One region of the Streptomyces sp. NPDC001093 genome, then DNA from elsewhere that is predicted to be linked to it. Evidence: predicted binding sites of a transcription regulator. Region 1 holds the regulator's gene; each other region holds the start of a gene.
What was found. Region 1 encodes HrcA, which represses chaperone genes, less so after heat shock. Its sites were predicted from a motif close to TTNGCACTCNGNNNNNCNGAGTGCNAA; they were not measured.

Region 1 (6,636 bases):
CGGGGTCCAGCTTGGTCGGGGTCTGCACCTCGACGTGCACGATCAGGTCACCCCGGCCGCCGCCGCGCAGATGCGTGACACCCCGGTTGTGCAGCGGGATCGACTGGCCGGACTGGGTGCCGGGCCGGATGTCGACCTCCTCCATGCCGTCCAGGGTCTCCAGCGGCACCTTTGTGCCGAGGGCGGCCGCGGTCATCGGGATGGTGACCGTGCAGTGCAGGTCGTCGCCGCGCCGCTGGAAGGTCTGGTGCGGCAGCTCGTGGATCTCGACGTACAGGTCACCGGCGGGACCGCCGCCCGGCCCGACCTCGCCCTCACCGGCGAGCTGGATCCGCGTGCCGTTGTCGACACCGGCCGGGATCTTCACGGTCAGGGTCCGCCGCGAGCGGACCCGGCCGTCGCCGGCGCACTCCGGGCACGGAGTGGGCACGACGGTGCCGAAGCCCTGGCACTGGGGGCAGGGCCGGGAGGTCATGACCTGGCCCAGGAAGGACCGGGTGACCTGCGAGACCTCACCGCGGCCCCGGCACATGTCACACGTCTGGGCGGTCGTGCCGGGCGCCGCGCCCTCACCGTTGCAGGTGTTGCAGACGACCGCGGTGTCGACCTGGATGTCCTTGGTGGTCCCGAAGGCCGCCTCGTCCAGCTCGACCTCGATGCGGATCATCGCGTCCTGGCCGCGCCGGGTGCGCGAGCGCGGCCCGCGCTGCGACGCCGTGCCGAAGAACGCGTCCATGATGTCGGAGAAGTTGCCGAAGCCACCGGCGCCGAAGCCGCCCGCGCCGGCCCCGCCCGACTGGGAGAGCGGGTCGCCGCCGAGGTCGTAGACCTGCTTCTTCTGCGGGTCCGACAGCACCTCGTAAGCGGCGTTGATCTCCTTGAACCGCTCCTGGGTCTTCGGGTCGGGGTTGACGTCCGGGTGCAGCTCGCGCGCGAGCCGGCGGAACGCCTTCTTGATCTCATCCTGCGACGCGTCGCGGCGCACGCCGAGAACGGCGTAGTAGTCCGTGGCCACTTACGACTCCGCCAGGATCTGTCCGACGTACCGTGCCACTGCGCGTACCGCTCCCATCGTTCCCGGGTAATCCATGCGGGTCGGTCCGACCACGCCGAGCTTGGCAACCGCCTCGCCGCCCGAACCGTAGCCGACCGACACCACTGAGGTGGAGTTGAGTCCCTCGTGGGCGTTCTCGTGCCCGATGCGCACCGTCACGCCCGGATCCTTCGCCTCGCCGAGGAGCTTGAGGAGCACGACCTGCTCCTCGAGCGCCTCGAGCACCGGCCGGATCGTGAGGGGAAAGTCATGCCCGAAGCGGGTGAGATTGGCGGTCCCGCCGATCATCAGCCGCTCCTCGTTCTCCTCGACGAGCGTCTCCAGGAGAGTGGAGAGCACCGTCGAGACCGTACCGCGGTCCTCGGGATCGAAGGCCTCCGGCAGGTCCTCGACCAGCGTCGGCACGTCCGTGAACCGGCGGCCCGCGACCCGGCTGTTCAGCCGCGCGCGCAGATCGGCGAGGGAGCTCTCGCCGAAGGGCGCCGGGCAGTCGACCATCCGCTGCTCGACCCGGCCGGTGTCCGTGATCAGCACGAGCATCACGCGCGCGGGGGCGAGCGAGAGCAGCTCCACGTGCCGCACGGTGGACCGGGTCAGGGACGGGTACTGCACGACGGCGACCTGCCGGGTGAGCTGCGCGAGCAGCCGTACCGTCCGCGCCACGACGTCGTCGAGGTCGACGGCGCCCTCCAGGAAGTTCTGGATCGCCCGCCGCTCGGGCGCGGTCATCGGCTTGACGCCCGCCAGCTTGTCCACGAACAGCCGGTAGCCCTTGTCGGTGGGGATACGCCCCGCGCTGGTGTGCGGCTGCGCGATGTACCCCTCGTCCTCCAGGGCCGCCATGTCGTTACGGACCGTCGCCGGGGACACGCCGAGGCTGTGCCGCTCGGTCAGGGCCTTCGACCCGACCGGCTCCTCGGTGCCGACGTAGTCCTGGACGATGGCGCGCAGTACCTGCAGCCTGCGTTCACTCAGCATCCGCGCGCACCTCCAGCACGTGTCCCCTCGGTTCCACTCGGTCCTGCGGTTCGTCCGCCTGGCACTCTTCGCACGCGAGTGCCAGCGTTCCCGGGCCCAGTGTACGGCTGTCGGGTACACCGAGGGCAAGGTCGGTGCGGTCCCGGCGGCTCCTGCGGCTAGCGTCGCGGTATGACGGTGACTTGGGAAGAGCTGGGGTGGGAGCGGCTGGCCGCGGGGGTCGGCCGGTGCCGGCTGCCCGGCTGGGACTGCACGGCCGGACTGGTCCTCGCAGAGGGTACGGCGTTGTTGGTGGACGCCGGCTCGAGCGTGGCCGAAGGCGCGCGGCTGCGGGCACAGGCCGAGCGACTGGCCGACGGCCGTGTGACCCATCTCGCGCTGACCCACCCCCACTTCGACCATGTCTTCGGGGTGCCGGCCTTCGCGGGGGCGGAGGTGTACGGGGCGGTGGGCCTGGACGCGGTCTTCGCGTACGAGCGGGAGGAGCTGCGCCTGGACGCGGTCAGGAACGGGTTGCCGGTCGCCGACGCCGACGAGGCGGTGGACGCGCTCGCCCCGCCCCGGCATCTGGTGTCCGGCGAGTGGACGCTGGACCTCGGGGGCGGCCGTCAGGCCTTGCTGGCGAACGTGGGCCCCGGCCACACCGCGCACGATCTGGCCGTGCTGGTCCCGGGGGATCCGGAGGTGGTCTTCTGCGGGGACCTGGTCGAGGAGTCCGGCGAGCCCCAGGCGGGGCCGGACGCGGTTCCGGCCCGCTGGCCGGACGCGCTCGACCGGCTGCTCGCGCTGGGCGGTGAGGACGCCGCGTACGTGCCCGGTCACGGAGCGGTGGTGGACGCGGCGTTCGTCCGCCGGCAACGCGACGAGCTGGCGGCCCGTTTCGGCGTGTCGTGAGCGCGGGTCCGCGGCTTCTCCTATCGTCACTCGAATGCGCCAGTACTCCGCCGACCTGACCCCACCGTGGAAGAAGCCGAAGCCCTCGCCGGAGGTACCGGCGGAGCCGGGTCTGGTGGTGGAGGAGCCCGGCACCGGGTTCTGCGGGGCGGTGATCCGCTGCGAGGCGGGCACGGTGACGCTGGAGGACCGCTTCGGCAGGCACCGGGTGTTCCCGCTGGAGCCGCGGGGCTTTCTGCTGGAGGGGCGTGTGGTGACGCTCGTACGGCCGTCCTCGGCCCCGGCTCCGGTACGGCCCGCCCGTACGGCCTCCGGTTCGGTCGCCGTCCCCGGCGCCCGCGCCCGCGTGGCCCGCGCCGGCCGCATCTACGTCGAGGGCCGGCACGACGCCGAGCTGGTCGAGAAGGTGTGGGGCGACGACCTGCGCATCGAGGGCGTGGTGGTGGAGTACCTGGAGGGCGTGGACGACCTGCCGTCGATCGTCGCCTCCTTCGCACCGGGCCCGGACGCCCGCCTGGGTGTCCTGGTGGACCACCTGGTGCCGGGCACGAAGGAGTGGCGGATCGCGCAGTCGGTGACGAGTGAGCACGCGCTGGTGGTCGGCCACCCGTACATCGACATCTGGGAGGCCGTGAAGCCGTCGTCCCTGGGCATCGAGGCCTGGCCCACGGTTCCGCGGGGGCAGGACTGGAAGACGGGGGTGTGCCGGGCGCTGGGCTGGCCGTCGGACAACACCGGCGCCGTGTGGCAGGCGATCCTGAAGCGGGTGGGGTCCTACAAGGACCTGGAGCCGGAGCTGCTGGGGCGGGTGGAGGAGCTGATCGACTTCGTCACGGGTAGCGGTGGGGCCTGACCTGCTTGTAGGTGCCGAACTCGGTGGTGTCGAGCTCGATGCCGAGCGATTCCAGCGGGAGGGAAGCGCCGAATTTGGTGATGCGCTGGGCCCGGTAGTCGGCCTCGTCCCCTTCACCGATGGGCTCCGTCAGCAAAACGCAATGTGCCATGATCGGGTCGATGATCAGGTAGGCGGGGATTTCGCCTGCTGCGTAGATGGAGCGCTTGACGCCGTAGTCCCGGTCGACACTCGTCTTGGAGACCACCTCGACCACCAGCGTGATCAACTGCGACGCCAGCAGACGGCCAGAGTCCGGGGCGACACCGCGCTGAATGACCACCAGGTCCGGAATGGGCTCGCTGGCCTCGTTGATGATGTGCACGTCCGTCGTCTGCAGCCGTTCCCAGCGCCTGCGCGGGATCTGGTCCTGCACCTCCTCCACAATCCGGTTGTGCACCAGATCTGGAGCGACCATCATCACGATTTCCCCCCGGAGAAGCTCGACCTTGATGCCCTCCGGAGGCTCGAACTCCTCGAAGAACCTGGTCATCCCACGCTCGTCCACAGCGGTCATCTCCGTGGCCCTCCACATCCGCCGCGTCCTTTTGGCGGCAGCCTAGGAACCAGGTTAGGGACCGAACCGGCGTTCCGGAGGGATTCACTCGCGGGAGTGATCAGTCCACCAGGTCCCGCACCACCGCGTCCGCCAGCAACCGCCCCCGCAGCGTCAGCACGGCCCGCCCCTCCTCGTACGGCCCCTCCTTGAGGAGCCCCTCCGCCAGCGCCCGCCGGGACGCCGCGAGCCCCTGTTCCTTCAGCAAGGACAGCGGCGCCCCCTCCCGCAGCCGCAGTTCCAGCAGGATCCGCTCCACCCGCCGGTCCTCGTCCGACAGCAGCTCCCGGCCCGCCCCCGGGGAGCGGCCGGAGGCGAGGGCCGCCGCGTACGCCCCCGGGTGCTTGACGTTCCACCAGCGCACCCCGCCCACGTGCGAGTGCGCCCCGGGTCCCGCGCCCCACCAGTCGGCGCCGCGCCAGTACAGCTCGTTGTGCAGGCAGCGGCCCGCCGGGGAGGTGGCCCAGTTGGAGACCTCGTACCAGTCGAAGCCCGCCCCGGACAGCACCTCGTCGGCGATCAGGTATCGGTCGGCGTGCACGTCGTCGTCGGTCATCGGGACCTCGCCCCGGCGGATCCGGCGGGCCAGCTGCGTGCCCTCCTCCACGATCAGCGCGTACGCGCTGACGTGGTCCGGCCCGGCTCCGATCGCCGCGTCCAGCGAGGCCCGCCAGTCGTCGTCGCTCTCGCCGGGGGTGCCGTAGATCAGGTCCAGGTTCACGTGCTCGAAGCCCGCCGCCCGCGCCTCCGCGACGCAGGCCTCGGGGCGGCCCGGGGTGTGGGTGCGGTCGAGCACGCGCAGCACATGCTGCTTCGCGCTCTGCATGCCGAAGGAGATCCGGTTGAAGCCGCCCTCCCGGAGGGTGGCCAGGTACGCCGGGTCCACCGACTCCGGGTTCGCCTCCGTCGTGATCTCCGCGTCCGGGGCCAGGCCGAACTCGTCGCGGATGGCGGCCAGCATCCGTACGAGATCGCCGGCGGCCAGCAGGGTGGGCGTGCCGCCGCCGACGAAGACCGTGCGGACCTGGCGCGGGTCGTCGCCGAGCACCTTCCGGGCGAGCCGGATCTCGTCCGTCAGTGTGTCCGCGTAGTTGTCGCGGGAGGCCAGCACCCCGCCCGTGCCGCGCAGCTCGGTCGCGGTGTAGGTGTTGAAGTCGCAGTAGCCGCAGCGGGTAGCGCAGTACGGGACGTGCAGGTAGAAGCCGAGCGGGCGGTCGGCCGCCGCGGCGAGCGCGTGCGCGGGCAGCGCGCCGTCGGCGGGGACGGGCTCGCCGTCGGGGAGTGCGGAAGGCATGTACTCCATTGTCCCGTACGACGGCGGTCACTCCGCCTGGAGCACCAGCAGGGCGAGGTCGTCCTCGAGCGGGCCCCCGCCGAAGTCGTCCACCAGGCGGCGGATCCTTTCCGCGATCAGTTCGGCGCCGAGGCCGGCACAGCCGGACAGGGCGCGGGCGAGGCCGTCGCCGTCGTCGAACTGGCGGGAGCCGGAGCGCCGCTCGGTCACCCCGTCGGTGACGCACAGCAGGCTGTCTCCGGGCCGCAGGTCCAGCGTCTCGCTGGTGTACGTCTCGTCCTCGACCACGCCGAGCAGGGTCTGCGGGCCGGCGGCGGTGCGCACGGTGCCGTCGGGGCTCAGGACGAGCGGAAGCGGGTGGCCGGCGGAGGCGAGGGTGCAGCGGACCCCGCCGTCGTACGGGGTCAGCTCGCCGTAGAGCAGGGACAGGAAGCGGGTCTGCGGGCCGTCCCCGGTGGACACCGGCCGGCCGCCGGCGGCGACGAGGGCGCGGGCGGCGGCGTCCGCGGCCTCGGTGGCGTCGTCCAGGAGGAGCTGGTTGAGGCGGTCGAGGACGTCGGCGACGCGGTAGCCCTCGCGGGCGAGCAGGCGCAGCCAGGGGCGGGCGAGGCCGATCACGACCGCCGCTTCGGGGCCCTTGCCCTGGACGTCGCCGACGGCGAAGCACCAGCGGCCGTCGCCGGCCGGGAACAGGTCGTAGAAGTCGCCGCTGGGGCCGCCCTTGTCGCAGGGCTCGTGGACGAGCGCGCTGCTCACACCGGGGATCTCGGCGACCGCGCCGGGCAGCAGGCCGCGCTGCAGTACGGCGCTGATGGTGGCCTGGCGGGCGTACTGGCGGGCGGCGCCGATCGCCAGGGCGACGCGGCGGCCGAGGTCCTCCACGAGCCCGGTGACCTCGTCGGGGAAGCCGAGCAGCCCGCACCGGCCGAGGACCAGCGTGCCGAGCGGCCGGCCGCCCGCGATCAGCC
Region 2 (6,636 bases), on a different contig from region 1:
GTGAGCACCTTGGCGGCGACCTGACCGTGACCGGTGCTCAGCTCGACACGTCCCGGGTCCCCGGAGACGCCGTAGTACAGGCCGGACAGGAAGTACCTGCCCCGCACCGGCTCCGCCTGCAGGGACACCCCCGGCTCGTGGCGCGGGTAGGCGTCCAACCCGCGGAACTGGTCGGCCTGTTCCGGCGTCGACCAGTGGCTGCCGTCCGCGGTCAGCCACATCTCCACGCCGGGCGCGGCCTGCACCCGCTCCCCGGGCGCCACGATCCGTACGGAGCCCACCGCCCGGACGGACGTCGTACCGGACGACTCACCGCGGCCGCTCCCGGCGACCCGGCCGACGGCGAGGGAGCCCCCGGCCACCAGCACCACCGCGGCGGCACCGGCGGCCACCGCGGCCCGGCGCCGCCGCCACGCCCGCCCCCGTACGGTCACCGCGTCCAGCGGAAGCGGGCCGGGAACCACCTCACCGGCCACGGCGGCGTAGGCCTCGCGCAGCCGCTGTTCATCACCCCCGGCCGCTTTCACCCCACGCCTGGCGAAGTGCCGTACCGCGCCCTTGGAGATGCCGAGCAACTGACCGATCTGCGCGTCGGGGAGCCCCTCCCCGTACCGCAGCACCAGCACGGCCCGCTGCCGTGCGGCACGCCCCACGAGCGGCCACGGCCGCCGCAGCCGGCTCCGCACCAGGTGACGCCGTACGTGGAAGTCGACGTCGTTGCGCGGAACGCGGCGCCAGCGCGCGTAGACCCGTATCAGCGTCCTTCTCGCCAGGTCGTCCGCCTCGGCCGGGTCCTCGGTGAGCAACCGCGCCGTGACGAGGAGCCGGGGCCAGCAGGTGCGCGCGCAGGCGGCGAAGTCGTCATGGATCCGGGCACCCGTCCGCATCGTCTTCTCCTTGGGTCACGTGTGTTTCGATGTACGCCGCACACGCGGCTCACGGGACCTGTACGCACGGGCGGGGCGGGCGGGTTGCACAGCGAACGCAAGACGCGGAAAGACTCAGCGAGACTCAGCAGGACTCCGGTGGAGGGCATGACCGAGGACGAGTTCGACGCTTTCTACGCGGCGGCCTTCCCCCGCCTGACCGGGCAGCTCTATGCCTTCACCGGCGATCACGGCGAGGCCCAGGACGTGGTGCAGGAGGCGTTCGTACGCGCCTGGGACCGGCGGAAGTCCTTCCTGGCCGACAGCGCCCCCGAGGCCTGGATCCGCACGGTCGCCGTACGGCTGGCGGTCAGCCGCTGGCGGCGCGCCAGGCGCTGGCTGGAGCTGATGCGACGGCACACACCCCCCGAGTCGACCCCCGGCCCCGGTCCCGAACACGCCGCGCTGGTGGCCGCGTTGCGCCAGTTGCCCCAGGCGCAGCGGCTGGCGATCGTCCTGCACCATCTGTGCGACCTGAGTGTCGAGCAGGTAGCCTCCGAGACCGGCGCCCCCGTGGGCACCGTCAAGGCCCGGCTGTCCCGGGGCCGGGCGGCACTGGCGAAGCAGCTGGGCGCGGACGAGGCCGATGAGCCGGTACGGAAGGAGGGCGGCCGTGTCGGATGACCTCACCACGAATGAACTGACCACCCGGCTCCGCGAGTTGGCGACGGCGAACGAGACCACGCCACCCGTCGCCGCCCCCGGGATCCGCCGCCGCGCCGTCCGCCGGGGCCGCCGTCGCCGCACGGCCCTCACCCTCGGCGCGGGCACCGCGGTCCTCGCCCTGGCGGCATTCGCGCTGACACTGCACTCGGGCGACACCCCCGCCCACCGCCAGTCCCCGGCCGCCACCGCTCCCCGCCTCCCGTCCCCCACCTTCACCGCCTCCCCCGCCGCGACCCCGGTCACCGGCAGGGTGGACTTCGAGAAGCAGACCCTGACCATCGGCGGCCGGGTCATGCACATCACCCCGGACTTCCCGGCCCTCGCCTCCGCCGGTCTGCTGACCGTCTCCGCGAAACTCGACCTCAAACGGGACACGGTCGACGAAATCACCAAGAACTCATGCAAGGTGGCGGAACCGTACGTGGTCGAACTCCGCGGCACCGGCCGGACCAGTGTCTACGCGGGCTCCCTCACCTGCGCCCCCCGGCCCGGCAGCTGGATCGGCCTCGGCATGAAGGACGCCATGTGGCTCTACAACAGGCTGGAACCGGGCGACACGCTGTCGGTGGTCACACCGAGGGGTTAGAACGAGGGTTCGGAGCGTGTCCGGGCGATCTGGAAGACTGGACGCCTGTGACACATGCCGATCTTGCTCATCGCATTCATGCCGCCGCCCACCTGACCGGTCGGTTCACCCTGCGGTCCGGTCGTACTGCCACGGAGTACTTCGACAAGTACCGGTTCGAGGCCGACCCTGTCCTGCTGGACGAGATCGCCCGGCGGATGGCACCGCTGGTGCCGTCCGGCACGGAGGTGCTGGCGGGACTGGAGATGGGCGGTATCCCGGTGGTGACCGCTCTCGGCCGGCACACGGGCCTGCCCTGCGCCTTCGTGCGCAAGCAGGCCAAGGCATACGGCACCTGCCGGCTCGCCGAGGGAGCCGGGGTCGCGGGGCGGCGGGTGCTGGTCGTGGAGGACGTGGTCACCAGCGGCGGACAGATCGTGCTGTCGAGCGCGGACCTGCGTGGCCTGGGTGCTCAGGTGCACGAGGCCCTGTGTGTGATCGACCGTGAGCAAGGCGGTGGTGACGCTCTCGCGGCCGAGGGCATCCGCCTGTTGTCGTTGCTGACAGCCGAGGATCTGCGGAACGCCGCCTGACCGAGGAAAACGCCCGAGGGCGGTACCCCCAGCCAGAAGCTGGGCGTACCGCCCTCGGTCCGAAGGACAGGTGATCAACCGTCAGGTCGATCAGAAGTCCATGTCACCGCCCGGCATGCCGCCGCCGGCCGGCGCGGCGGCCTTCTCCGGCTTGTCGGCGATGACGGCCTCGGTGGTGAGGAACAGCGCGGCGATGGAGGCGGCGTTCTGCAGCGCGGAACGGGTCACCTTCGCCGGGTCGATGATGCCCTCGGCGACCAGGTCGACGTACTCGCCGGTCGCGGCGTTCAGGCCGTGGCCCGGGGTCAGGTTGCGCACCTTCTCCACCACGACACCGCCCTCGAGGCCGGCGTTGACGGCGATCTGCTTCAGCGGGGCCTCGAGCGCGATGCGCACGGCGTTGGCGCCGGTCGCCTCGTCACCCTCGAGCTCCAGCTTCTCGAAGACCTGGGAGGCCTGCAGCAGGGCCACGCCACCACCGGCGACGATGCCCTCCTCGACGGCGGCCTTCGCGTTGCGGACGGCGTCCTCGATGCGGTGCTTGCGCTCCTTGAGCTCCACCTCGGTGGCGGCACCGGCCTTGATGACCGCGACACCGCCGGCGAGCTTCGCCAGGCGCTCCTGCAGCTTCTCGCGGTCGTAGTCCGAGTCGCTGTTCTCGATCTCGGCGCGGATCTGGTTCACGCGGCCGTTGACCTGCTCGGAGGAGCCGGCACCGTCGACGATGGTGGTCTCGTCCTTGGTGATGACGACCTTGCGGGCGCGGCCCAGGAGGTCCAGGGTCGCGTTCTCCAGCTTGAGGCCGACCTCCTCGGAGATGACCTCGCCGCCCGTGAGGATGGCGATGTCGCCGAGCATGGCCTTGCGGCGGTCGCCGAAGCCCGGGGCCTTGACGGCGACGGACTTGAAGGTGCCGCGGATCTTGTTGACGACCAGGGTCGACAGGGCCTCGCCCTCGACGTCCTCGGCGATGATCAGCAGCGGCTTGCCCGACTGCATGACCTTCTCCAGGAGCGGGAGCAGGTCCTTGACGGAGCTGATCTTGGAGTTGGCGATGAGGATGTACGGGTCCTCGAGCGACGCCTCCATGCGCTCCATGTCGGTCGCGAAGTAGGCGGAGATGTAGCCCTTGTCGAAGCGCATGCCCTCGGTGAGCTCGAGCTCCAGGCCGAAGGTGTTGCTCTCCTCGACGGTGATGACGCCTTCCTTGCCGACCTTGTCCATGGCCTCGGCGATCAGCTCGCCGATCTGGGTGTCGGCGGCGGAGATGGACGCGGTGGAGGCGATCTGCTCCTTGGTCTCGACGTCCTTCGCCTGCTCCAGCAGGGCGGCGGAGACGGCCTCGACGGCCTTCTCGATACCGCGCTTCAGGGCCATCGGGTTGGCACCGGCGGCGACGTTGCGCAGGCCTTCCTTGACCAGGGCCTGGGCGAGCACGGTCGCGGTGGTCGTACCGTCACCGGCGACGTCGTCCGTCTTCTTGGCGACTTCCTTGACCAGCTCGGCGCCGATCTTCTCGTACGGGTCCTCGAGCTCGATCTCCTTGGCGATGGAGACACCATCGTTGGTGATCGTGGGGGCACCCCACTTCTTCTCGAGGACGACGTTGCGGCCCTTGGGGCCGAGCGTCACCTTCACGGCGTCCGCGAGCTGGTTCATGCCGCGCTCGAGGCCGCGCCGCGCCTCCTCGTCGAACGCGATGATCTTGGCCATGTGAAGTGGTCCCTCCAGGACTGGGGGTGATTCCTTCGGACCGCGCCCGCGCCCGCGACGGACGGTTCGCCGGCCTGTGGTTCCTTGCCCCACGTGGCCCGCGCACCTCACCGACCCGGTCCTTCTTTGTCACTCTCACCTTCAGAGTGCTAACGCCAATGATTAGCACTCGGCATGCCCGAGTGCAAGCGCCCCGGGCCTGCCGGAGGGGCACTCGGCCGCGGGCGAACAGGCGGCCCCGGGCAGGCCGAAGGGCCCGCACCCCAGGAGGTACGGGCCCTTCGAAAGATGAACAGAAGAACGTCGCTGTCAGTCGACGCGTGCTTCAGCTGGTCGCCAGCCGGACCATGTCCGCCTGCGGGCCCTTCTGGCCCTGCGAGATCTCGAAGTCGACCCGCTGCCCCTCTTCCAGGGTGCGGTAACCGTCCATCTGGATCGCGCTGTAGTGGACGAAAACATCCGCACCACCGTCGACCGCGATGAAGCCGTACCCCTTCTCCGCGTTGAACCACTTGACGGTGCCCTGAGCCATGCCTAACTCCCCTATTACTGGCCCTTGCACAGATCCACACTTCGCGGACCCGGGTCAGACCTCACCCCCCATCGGTCGGGGGCGTGCGCCGGAACGCGTCGACCGCGGCTGAATGTATCTGTCCAACTGCCGTCTGCAACAGGTCAATCGGACGAGAATTCTGGACGGGAACGGTCCGGAATGTGGTGAGAATTCACCCGACTCCAGGGCAAGTCGGGCCCCTCAAATCACCACAAAAGCCGCATAAAACACGTCGACTTTGGCTACTTCTTGTCGGGTGTGCGGCATGAATACAAGGCCCCCGACCGGTTGGTCCCGGAGCGCGTTCCCCAACTCTACCGCGCTCAATCACACAGAATTGCCCCCTCCGCTTCTCTCACGGAGGAGGCAATTCGATGAACAATGCGTAACCGAAGTTACCCAAGGTAACGATCAGCCGCCGGCGACGGCCGGAATGATGGAGACACCCGCGCCGTCCGGGGTGGCGGTCTCCAGTCCCTGCTCGAAGCGGACGTCGTCGTCATTGACGTACACGTTGACGAACCGGCGCAGCTTGCCCTGGTCGTCCAGGACGCGCGCGGCGATCCCGGTGTGGTTCTTCTCCAGGTCGGCGATGACCTCGGCGAGGGTGCCGCCTTCGGCGGCCACTTCGGCCTGCCCGCCCGTGTAGGTGCGCAGGATCGTCGGGATGCGAACGGTCACGCTCATGCGAGGCCAGCCTCTCGGAAGGAGTCCAGGGTCGGTCGGATGGTGGCGGTGAGGCCGGTGCCGGCCACCGCGTCCAGCGTCTTGAGTCCATCACCGGTGTTCAGGACCACCGTGGTCTTCGTCGGGTCCAGGACGCCGTCCTTGACCAGCTTGCGGGTGACGCCGACGGTCACACCGCCCGCGGTCTCGGCGAAGATGCCCTCGGTGCGGGCCAGCAGTTTGATGGCGTCCACGACTTCCCCGTCCGTCACGTCCTCCACGGCACCGCCGGTGCGGCGCGTGATGTCCAGGACGTACGGCCCGTCGGCAGGGTTGCCGATGGCGAGGGACTTGGCGATGGTGTTCGGCTTCTGGGGCCGTACGACGTCGTGGCCCGCCTTGAAGGCGGTCGACACCGGCGAGCAGCCCTCGGCCTGCGCACCGAAGATCTTGTACGGCCTGTCCTCGACGAGGCCGAGCCCGACCAGCTCCTGCAGACCCTTGTCGATCTTCGTCAGCTGGGAGCCGGAGGCGATCGGGACCACGATCTGGTCGGGCAGCCGCCAGCCGAGCTGCTCGCAGATCTCGTACGCGAGCGTCTTGGAGCCCTCCGCGTAGTACGGCCGCAGGTTGACGTTGACGAAGCCCCAGCCCTCGCCGGCCGGGTCGCCGATCAGCTCGGAGCAGAAGCGGTTGACGTCGTCGTAGTTGCCCTCGATGCCGACGAGCTCGCCGCCGTAGACCGCGGCCATGACGACCTTGCCCTGCTCCAGGTCGTGCGGGATGAACACGCAGGACCGGAAACCGGCGCGGGCCGCGGCGGCGCCGACGGCACCGGCGAGGTTGCCGGTGGAGGAGCAGGACAGGGTGGTGAAGCCGAAGGCGCGGGCGGCCTCCAGGGCCTGGGCCACCACGCGGTCCTTGAAGGAGTGGGTCGGGTTGCCGGAGTCGTCC
Region 3 (6,636 bases), on a different contig from region 1:
GCTGTCCTCCTCGTCGGAGACCACGATCAACCTGCCCTACATCACCGCGTCCGCCGAGGGTCCGCTGCATCTGGACGAGAAGATGAGCCGGGCCCAGTTCGAGCAGCTGACGTCCGATCTGCTGGAGCGGTGCAAGGCGCCGTTCCACAACGCGATCAAGGATGCCGGGATCAAGGTCTCCGACATCGACCACGTCGTCCTGGTGGGCGGCTCGACCCGTATGCCGGCGGTGACCGAGCTGGTGAAGGAGCTGACCGGCAAGGACCCGCACAAGGGGGTCAACCCCGACGAGGTCGTCGCCGTCGGCGCGAGCCTGCAGGCGGGCGTGCTCAAGGGCGAGGTCAAGGACGTCCTGCTGCTCGACGTCACCCCGCTGTCCCTGGGCATCGAGACCAAGGGCGGCATCATGACCAAGCTCATCGAGCGCAACACCACGATCCCGACCCGCCGTTCGGAGATCTTCACCACCGCCGAGGACAACCAGCCGTCGGTGACCATCCAGGTCTACCAGGGCGAGCGGGAGATCGCGGCGTACAACAAGAAGCTCGGCATGTTCGAGCTGACCGGCATCGCCCCGGCGCCGCGCGGGGTGCCGCAGATCGAGGTCGCCTTCGACATCGACGCCAACGGCATCATGCACGTCTCCGCCAAGGACCTGGGCACCGGAAAGGAACAGAAGATGACCGTCACGGGCGGCTCCGCGCTGCCCAAGGACGACATCGACCGCATGGTCCGGGAGGCCGAGCAGCACGCCGAGGAGGACCGTAAGCGGCGTGAGGCCGCCGAGACCCGCAACCAGGGCGAGCAACTCGTCTACTCCACCGAGAAGCTCCTCAAGGACAACGCGGAGAACATCCCGGCGGACGCCAAGTCCGAGACGGAAACGGCGCTGACCGACCTGAAGGAGAAGCTGAAGGAGGAGGGTGCGGACACGGCGGCAATCCGGCAGGCGATCGACCGTACCGCGCAGGCCGCGCAGAAGATCGGAACGGCCCTGTACGAGAAGTCTCGCGCCGAGCAACCGGCGGGTGCGGCCGGAGCGTCCCCGGGCGGTGCGGCCGGTGGGTCCGAGGATGACGTGGTGGACGCAGAGATCGTCGACGACGACAAGCCGGAGGCTGGCTGACGATGACCAGGAGCGGTCCGCAGAGCACCGAACTTGAGCAGCTGCGGCGCCTGGTTCAGGAGCGGACCGCCGACCTGCAGCGGATCAAGGCCGAGTACGACAACTACCGCAAGCAGGTGCGGCGGGACCGCCTGGCCGTGCGCGAGATCGCTGCGGCCAACGTGCTCAAGGCGCTGCTGCCCGTGCTGGACGCCGTCGACCGGGCGTGTGCCAACGAGCCGCTCACGCCCGGTCTGAGGGACATCGCCGACAGCCTTCAGGAGCAGCTCGGCTCGCTGGGCGTCACGTCGTTCGGTGAGGTGGGTGATCGGTTCGACCCGGCCTGCCACGACGCTCTGACGCACCATGTTGTCCCCGATGCGGACCGCCTGGTGTGCTCGGCGGTCCTGCGTCCCGGCTACCGTCTCGGCGAGAGCCTGCTGCGCCCGGCCACCGTGGAGGTCACCGGGCCGGCCCCGCCCGCGAGGAGCGCATCGACGCCGGAGTGCGGCGTACGGGATGCATCCGCCTCGGCAGGCAAGCCGCCGTTGCCCGTCTCGCGGAGCTGACAGGCGTGCCCCTACCGCCCTGAGATTGCCGGCAAGCGGAGGTGACGAAACGATGCAGCACCATGAGTTCCTCGCTCGCGTACGTGAGCTCGGCGAATACGACAGCCAGGACGAAGCCGCGAAGGTCACCGAAGCGGTGCTGAGCGGGCTGGCCCAGCGCATCAGCCCCGGCGAGGTCGATGACCTTGCCTCCCAGCTGCCCGGAGCGCTCGGACAGGCGCTGGCCGCGGCCAAGCAGGCGCAGGCAGAGAGCTTCGGGATCGAGGAGTTCTACCGCAGGGTCGCTGAGCGGACCGGGGCCCGGCCGCGCACTGCAGAGTGGGACGCCAGCGCGGTCCTGACAACCCTGGCGGGCGCCGTTTCCGGCGGTGAGCTGAACCAGATCCTCAGCCAGCTCCCCTCCGGCTACGCCGTTCTGTTCGGCGAAGCCGACCTGGCCAGCTGAAACCAGGATCTGGGGCACCCCCGGATACGGCCACACCGTCGGCGTGGAGGACCACCACCGCCGCTCGGCCAAGGCGTGGCCAACATAGCCTGCGCATCCCGATCGCCGAGCGCGCCAAGCCTCGCAAGATGGCCGTCAGCGGGTCCAGGTGAGCGATCTCGGGCTGGCCGACCGGCCGCCTGGGACGAGTAGCGGCGGAGGACGGGCACCTGATCTCCCCCCTCGCCCGCCCTCCGCGCCCCACCGGGCCACAGAAGCCGAAGGTGTGGGGTTCGACGTTGCGTCGGCGAGTGCCGCGGAAGGCACGGGATTGAGGGTCCGCCAGGAGCAGGACGCGGTGGTCGTCGGCTGGCTGCCGGCACAAGAGCTGGATCCGGTGGGCAGGCGGGTCGCGGAGTACGGGGGATTCGGGCCGCGCTGCATCAGGCGTTACCGGAGATCCTCATGCAGGTCGGCTACGCGGTTCAGGCCGACCGGCACAGTGGAGAGGTACGGATCAAGCCGGCTTAGAACGCCGAAGGAATCTGGCGGGATTGTCTGGCCCGGGCGCACTGCTTGGGCGCGCTCGGGGCAGGAGTTGTGACAGCACTTCCCCGTGGCCTCCGCGTCGCGGCGTGCTTCCCGAGAGCGGCATCGCGTGCTCGCTGCTCCGGCCGCGCCGCGGAGGCAGTACACCTTCCGGCAACAGCAGACACGCCGCGGCGCGTACCGGCTACCGCCTCGGCGACCGTCTGCTGCGCCCGGCCACCTGGAGGTCACCAGACCGCCTCCATCCCCGAGAACCCGCTCCATCCCGGCACCCCTGCCAGTCCCTCTCGGATGCGCAACGGCGTTGACCGGCCGCAGGCCGAAGTGCTAAACGAGGAATTAGCACTCTCGCAGTGAGAGTGCTAACGGCTGGGTCGGGTGACGTGCTCGTGCGGCCGTGAGGGAAACCTCCGGCGCGCGGGTGAACGTCGCGGGCGTCACCCCGGGCCACCGTCATCGACTCAAGGATTCGATGCGGAGGAGACCGTACCGATGACTGCGAAGATCATCGCTTATGAGGAGGAGGCGCGCCGCGCTCTGGAGCGCGGCATGAACCAGCTCGCGGACGCCGTGAAGGTGACGCTCGGCCCCAAGGGTCGCAACGTCGTCCTGGACAAGAGGTGGGGTGCCCCCACGATCACCAACGATGGTGTCTCCATCGCCAAGGAGATCGAGCTTCAGGACCCGTACGAGAAGATCGGCGCCGAGCTGGTCAAGGAAGTCGCCAAGAAGACGGACGACGTCGCCGGTGACGGTACGACCACCGCGACCGTGCTCGCCCAGGCCCTGGTCAAGGAGGGTCTGCGCAACGTCGCCGCCGGTGCCAACCCGATGGCTCTCAAGCGCGGTATCGAGAAGGCCGTCGAGGCCGTATCCGCGGCCGTGCTGGAGCAGGCCAAGGAGCTGGAGACCAAGGAGGAGATCGCCAACACGGCCGCGGTGTCTGCGGGCGGGGACCGGGCGATCGGTGAGCTGATCGCCGAGGCCATGGACAAGGTCGGCAAGGAAGGCGTCATCACCGTCGAGGAGTCCAACACCTTCGGCCTGGAGCTGGAGCTCACCGAGGGTATGCGCTTCGACAAGGGCTACATCTCGCCGTACTTCGTCACCGACGCCGAACGCATGGAAGCGGTCCTGGAGGACCCGTACATCCTGCTGGTCGGCTCCAAGGTCACTGCGGTGAAGGATCTGCTGCCGCTGCTGGAGCAGGTGATGCGGGAGAGCCGGCCGCTGCTGGTGATCGCCGAGGACGTGGAGGGCGAGGCGCTGGCGACCCTGGTCGTCAACAAGATCCGCGGCACCTTCAAGTCCGTCGCCGTCAAGGCCCCGGGTTTCGGTGACCGCCGCAAGGCGATGCTCGGCGACATGGCCGTGCTCACCGGTGCCACGGTCGTCTCCGAGGAGGTCGGCCTGAAGCTGGAGAGCGCCGACCTGGGCGTCCTGGGCCGGGCCCGCAAGGTGGTCGTCACCAAGGACGACACCACCATCGTGGAGGGCGCCGGTGACGCCGCCGCGATCGAGGGCCGGGTCAAGCAGATCCGCGCCGAGATCGAACGCTCGGACTCCGACTACGACCGCGAGAAGCTGCAGGAGCGCTTGGCCAAGCTCGCCGGCGGCGTGGCCGTGATCAAGGCCGGCGCCGCCACGGAGGTGGAGCTCAAGGAGCGCAAGCACCGCATCGAGGACGCCGTCCGCAACGCGAAGGCGGCCGTCGAGGAGGGCATCGTCGCCGGTGGTGGCGTGGCCCTGCTGCAGGCGTCCGAGAAGGCGTTCGAGAAGCTGGAGGTGGACGAAGAGGGGCGGACCGGTGCGGAGATGGTCCGCCGCGCGCTGACCGCTCCGCTGCAGCAGATCGCCCGCAACGCCGGCCTGGAGGGCGGTGTCGTGGTGGAGAAGGTCCGTACGCTGCCCGTCGGCCACGGTCTGAACGCCGCGACCGGCGAGTACGTGGACATGCTGGCCGCGGGCATCATCGACCCGGCGAAGGTGACCCGTTCCGCGCTGCAGAACGCCGCTTCCATTGCCGCGCTGTTCCTCACCACGGAGGCCGTCATCGCCGACCAGCCCGAGGAAAAGGAACCGGCCGCCGCCGGGGCCGGCGCCGAATTCTGATCGCCGCGTGCCCGGAGAGGGACCGAGGCGGGCGCCGGTGGCCGCGACGGCAGACCGCCGGCGCCCGCCCAGCGGCGCGCATGGGAACCCCGGGGGACTCGTGCACCGGCAGCCGACCGGATTAGGTGTGGTCAGCCTGTTGCCGTTCTCCTGTGCCCGGAGGAATCGTGGCCCGTAGGCCAGACGCCCGGGGGAGAGGAGAGCCGCCAGCGCTGCTCCGATTCATCTGCAGGGGGCGACATGAGAGTCGAAGTGGTCCAACCCGCTGCCGGCGTGTTGTTCGGCGTCCCGAACGACACGCACGAGGAGATCATTACGCTCATCGACGCCGTTGCCAGGACACCGCAGGCACACGTTTCCGGTCTGGCCGCAGCATTCGGCGAATGGTGCTGGCTTGTCTACACCACCCACGACGACATCATCGAAGTCCTCGACGTCGGCTGCGCACGATGACCCCGAAAGCCGAGCCAGGCCCGAGTCTCCTGCGGAACCCGGGCCTCATGCGCTGGATACCGGTTGCCGCTTGGCGACGGCCGACACGTACTCGCCGAGGAAGGTGCGGCTCCACCAGGCACCGTTCGCGCGCAGTTCCGACCAGCTGGTGAACCGGTACTCGTACAGGCAGATCCGGACGAAAGCAGGCGGCGAGCCCGGGAAGGGATTGCGGCGCAGCAAACTCAGGACGGCCGGGTTGTTCTCCAAGAGGGCGAGGAGCAAGGCAGGGAGCCAGCCGGCCGCGTACACAGGGGAGAGCGCGGCGAACCACATCAGCCAGTCCAGCCTGAGGTGGTACGGGGCCACCTGCGGCGGAAGCCGCCGCATGCCGCCCGGCTTGCCCTTGAAGACGTACTCCTTCCACACGGTCTCTTCGGTGGTCTCCGGCTCGTCGGTGCCCTCGACGATCAGCTCGTACCGGATGCGGCCCACGCTGCCGAACGCGCCGTAGGTGTTGACCAGGTGCAGCGGAGTGAAGGACGCGTTCATGACCTGGCTGCGGGAGAGCAGGTTACGCACCGGCCAGTAGCTGAGCACCAGCACCAGGGCGGCGACAGCCAGCACGAGGCCCTCGAACCACACCGGTGCGGCGGCGAAACGCGGCGCAGGAGGCAGCCCCAGCGCGCCGGTGACCTGCGAGCCGCCGATCGCGGACAGCGCCAGCACGATCGTCAGCCAGTTCAGCCAGGCGAAGTTGCCGGACGCGACCAGCCACAGCTGGGTGATGATCACCAAGCCGGCGGCGATGCTCGCCGCCGGCTGCGGCGCGAACAGGGCAAACGGCACGAGGAGTTGTGCGACGTGGTTGGCCGCCGCCTCCACGCGATGGACGGGCTTGGGGAGGTGGTGGAAGAACCAGCTGAGCGGGCCGGGCAGCGGCTGGGTCTCGTGGTGGTAGTACAGGCACGTCAGATCCCGCCAGCAGGAATCGCCGTGCAGCTTGATCAGCCCGGCGCCGAACTCAAGCCGGAACAGCAGCCAGATCAGCAACCCTCGCACCAGCACGGGCGGCGCGACGTCGTCGTTGCCGAGGAAGATCGCCAGGAAGCCGGCCTCCAGCAGCAGGTATTCCCACATGAATCCGTACCAGGTCTGCCCGACGTTGACGATGGACAGGTACAGCGCCCACAGCAGCGTCCACATCACCATCGCCGCCCACAGCGGCAGCCGGTCCGGCACCCCCGCCGCCACCGCGGCGGATCCCGCGGCGCCCGTCCAGGCCATGGCGGCGAAGAAACGGTCCGAGTAGTGCAGCTGGAAGATACTCGGAGCCCGCCTGAACGCCACCTGCGCGGTGAATCGCGGCACCGGCAGCAGCCCCCGCTCCCCGACCAGCCCGCGGAACTGCAGGGCCGAGCTGACGAACGCGACGCAGTACAGCA

Region 2: a site for HrcA is predicted at 4,626-4,652, ahead of groL (chaperonin GroEL). Genes of this name have one in related genera too.
Region 3: a site for HrcA is predicted at 2,987-3,013, ahead of groL (chaperonin GroEL). Genes of this name have one in related genera too.

The regions. Positions count from the first base shown of each region.
Region 1 is NZ_JBEPBF010000032.1:36,808-43,443, reverse strand. Features, by position in the region: gene dnaJ (molecular chaperone DnaJ) at 1-1,015, opposite strand, end outside; gene hrcA (heat-inducible transcriptional repressor HrcA) at 1,016-2,032, opposite strand; gene ABT288_RS18380 (MBL fold metallo-hydrolase) at 2,204-2,926, shown strand; gene ABT288_RS18375 (DUF3097 domain-containing protein) at 2,961-3,779, shown strand; gene ABT288_RS18370 (Uma2 family endonuclease) at 3,757-4,335, opposite strand; gene hemW (radical SAM family heme chaperone HemW) at 4,436-5,668, opposite strand; gene ABT288_RS18360 (SpoIIE family protein phosphatase) at 5,696-6,636, opposite strand, start outside.
Region 2 is NZ_JBEPBF010000002.1:131,299-137,934, forward strand. Features, by position in the region: gene ABT288_RS01880 (sigma factor-like helix-turn-helix DNA-binding protein) at 1-887, opposite strand, end outside; gene ABT288_RS01885 (SigE family RNA polymerase sigma factor) at 1,035-1,550, shown strand; gene ABT288_RS01890 (hypothetical protein) at 1,540-2,178, shown strand; gene pyrE (orotate phosphoribosyltransferase) at 2,226-2,750, shown strand; gene groL (chaperonin GroEL) at 2,841-4,463, opposite strand; gene ABT288_RS01905 (cold-shock protein) at 4,789-4,995, opposite strand; gene ABT288_RS01910 (MoaD/ThiS family protein) at 5,428-5,703, opposite strand; gene thrC (threonine synthase) at 5,700-6,636, opposite strand, start outside.
Region 3 is NZ_JBEPBF010000153.1:9,378-16,013, reverse strand. Features, by position in the region: partial or broken gene dnaK (molecular chaperone DnaK) at 1-1,126, shown strand, start outside; gene grpE (nucleotide exchange factor GrpE) at 1,129-1,674, shown strand; gene ABT288_RS43285 (DUF2267 domain-containing protein) at 1,727-2,119, shown strand; gene groL (chaperonin GroEL) at 3,140-4,759, shown strand; gene ABT288_RS43275 (hypothetical protein) at 5,000-5,212, shown strand; gene ABT288_RS43270 (lipase maturation factor family protein) at 5,258-6,636, opposite strand, start outside.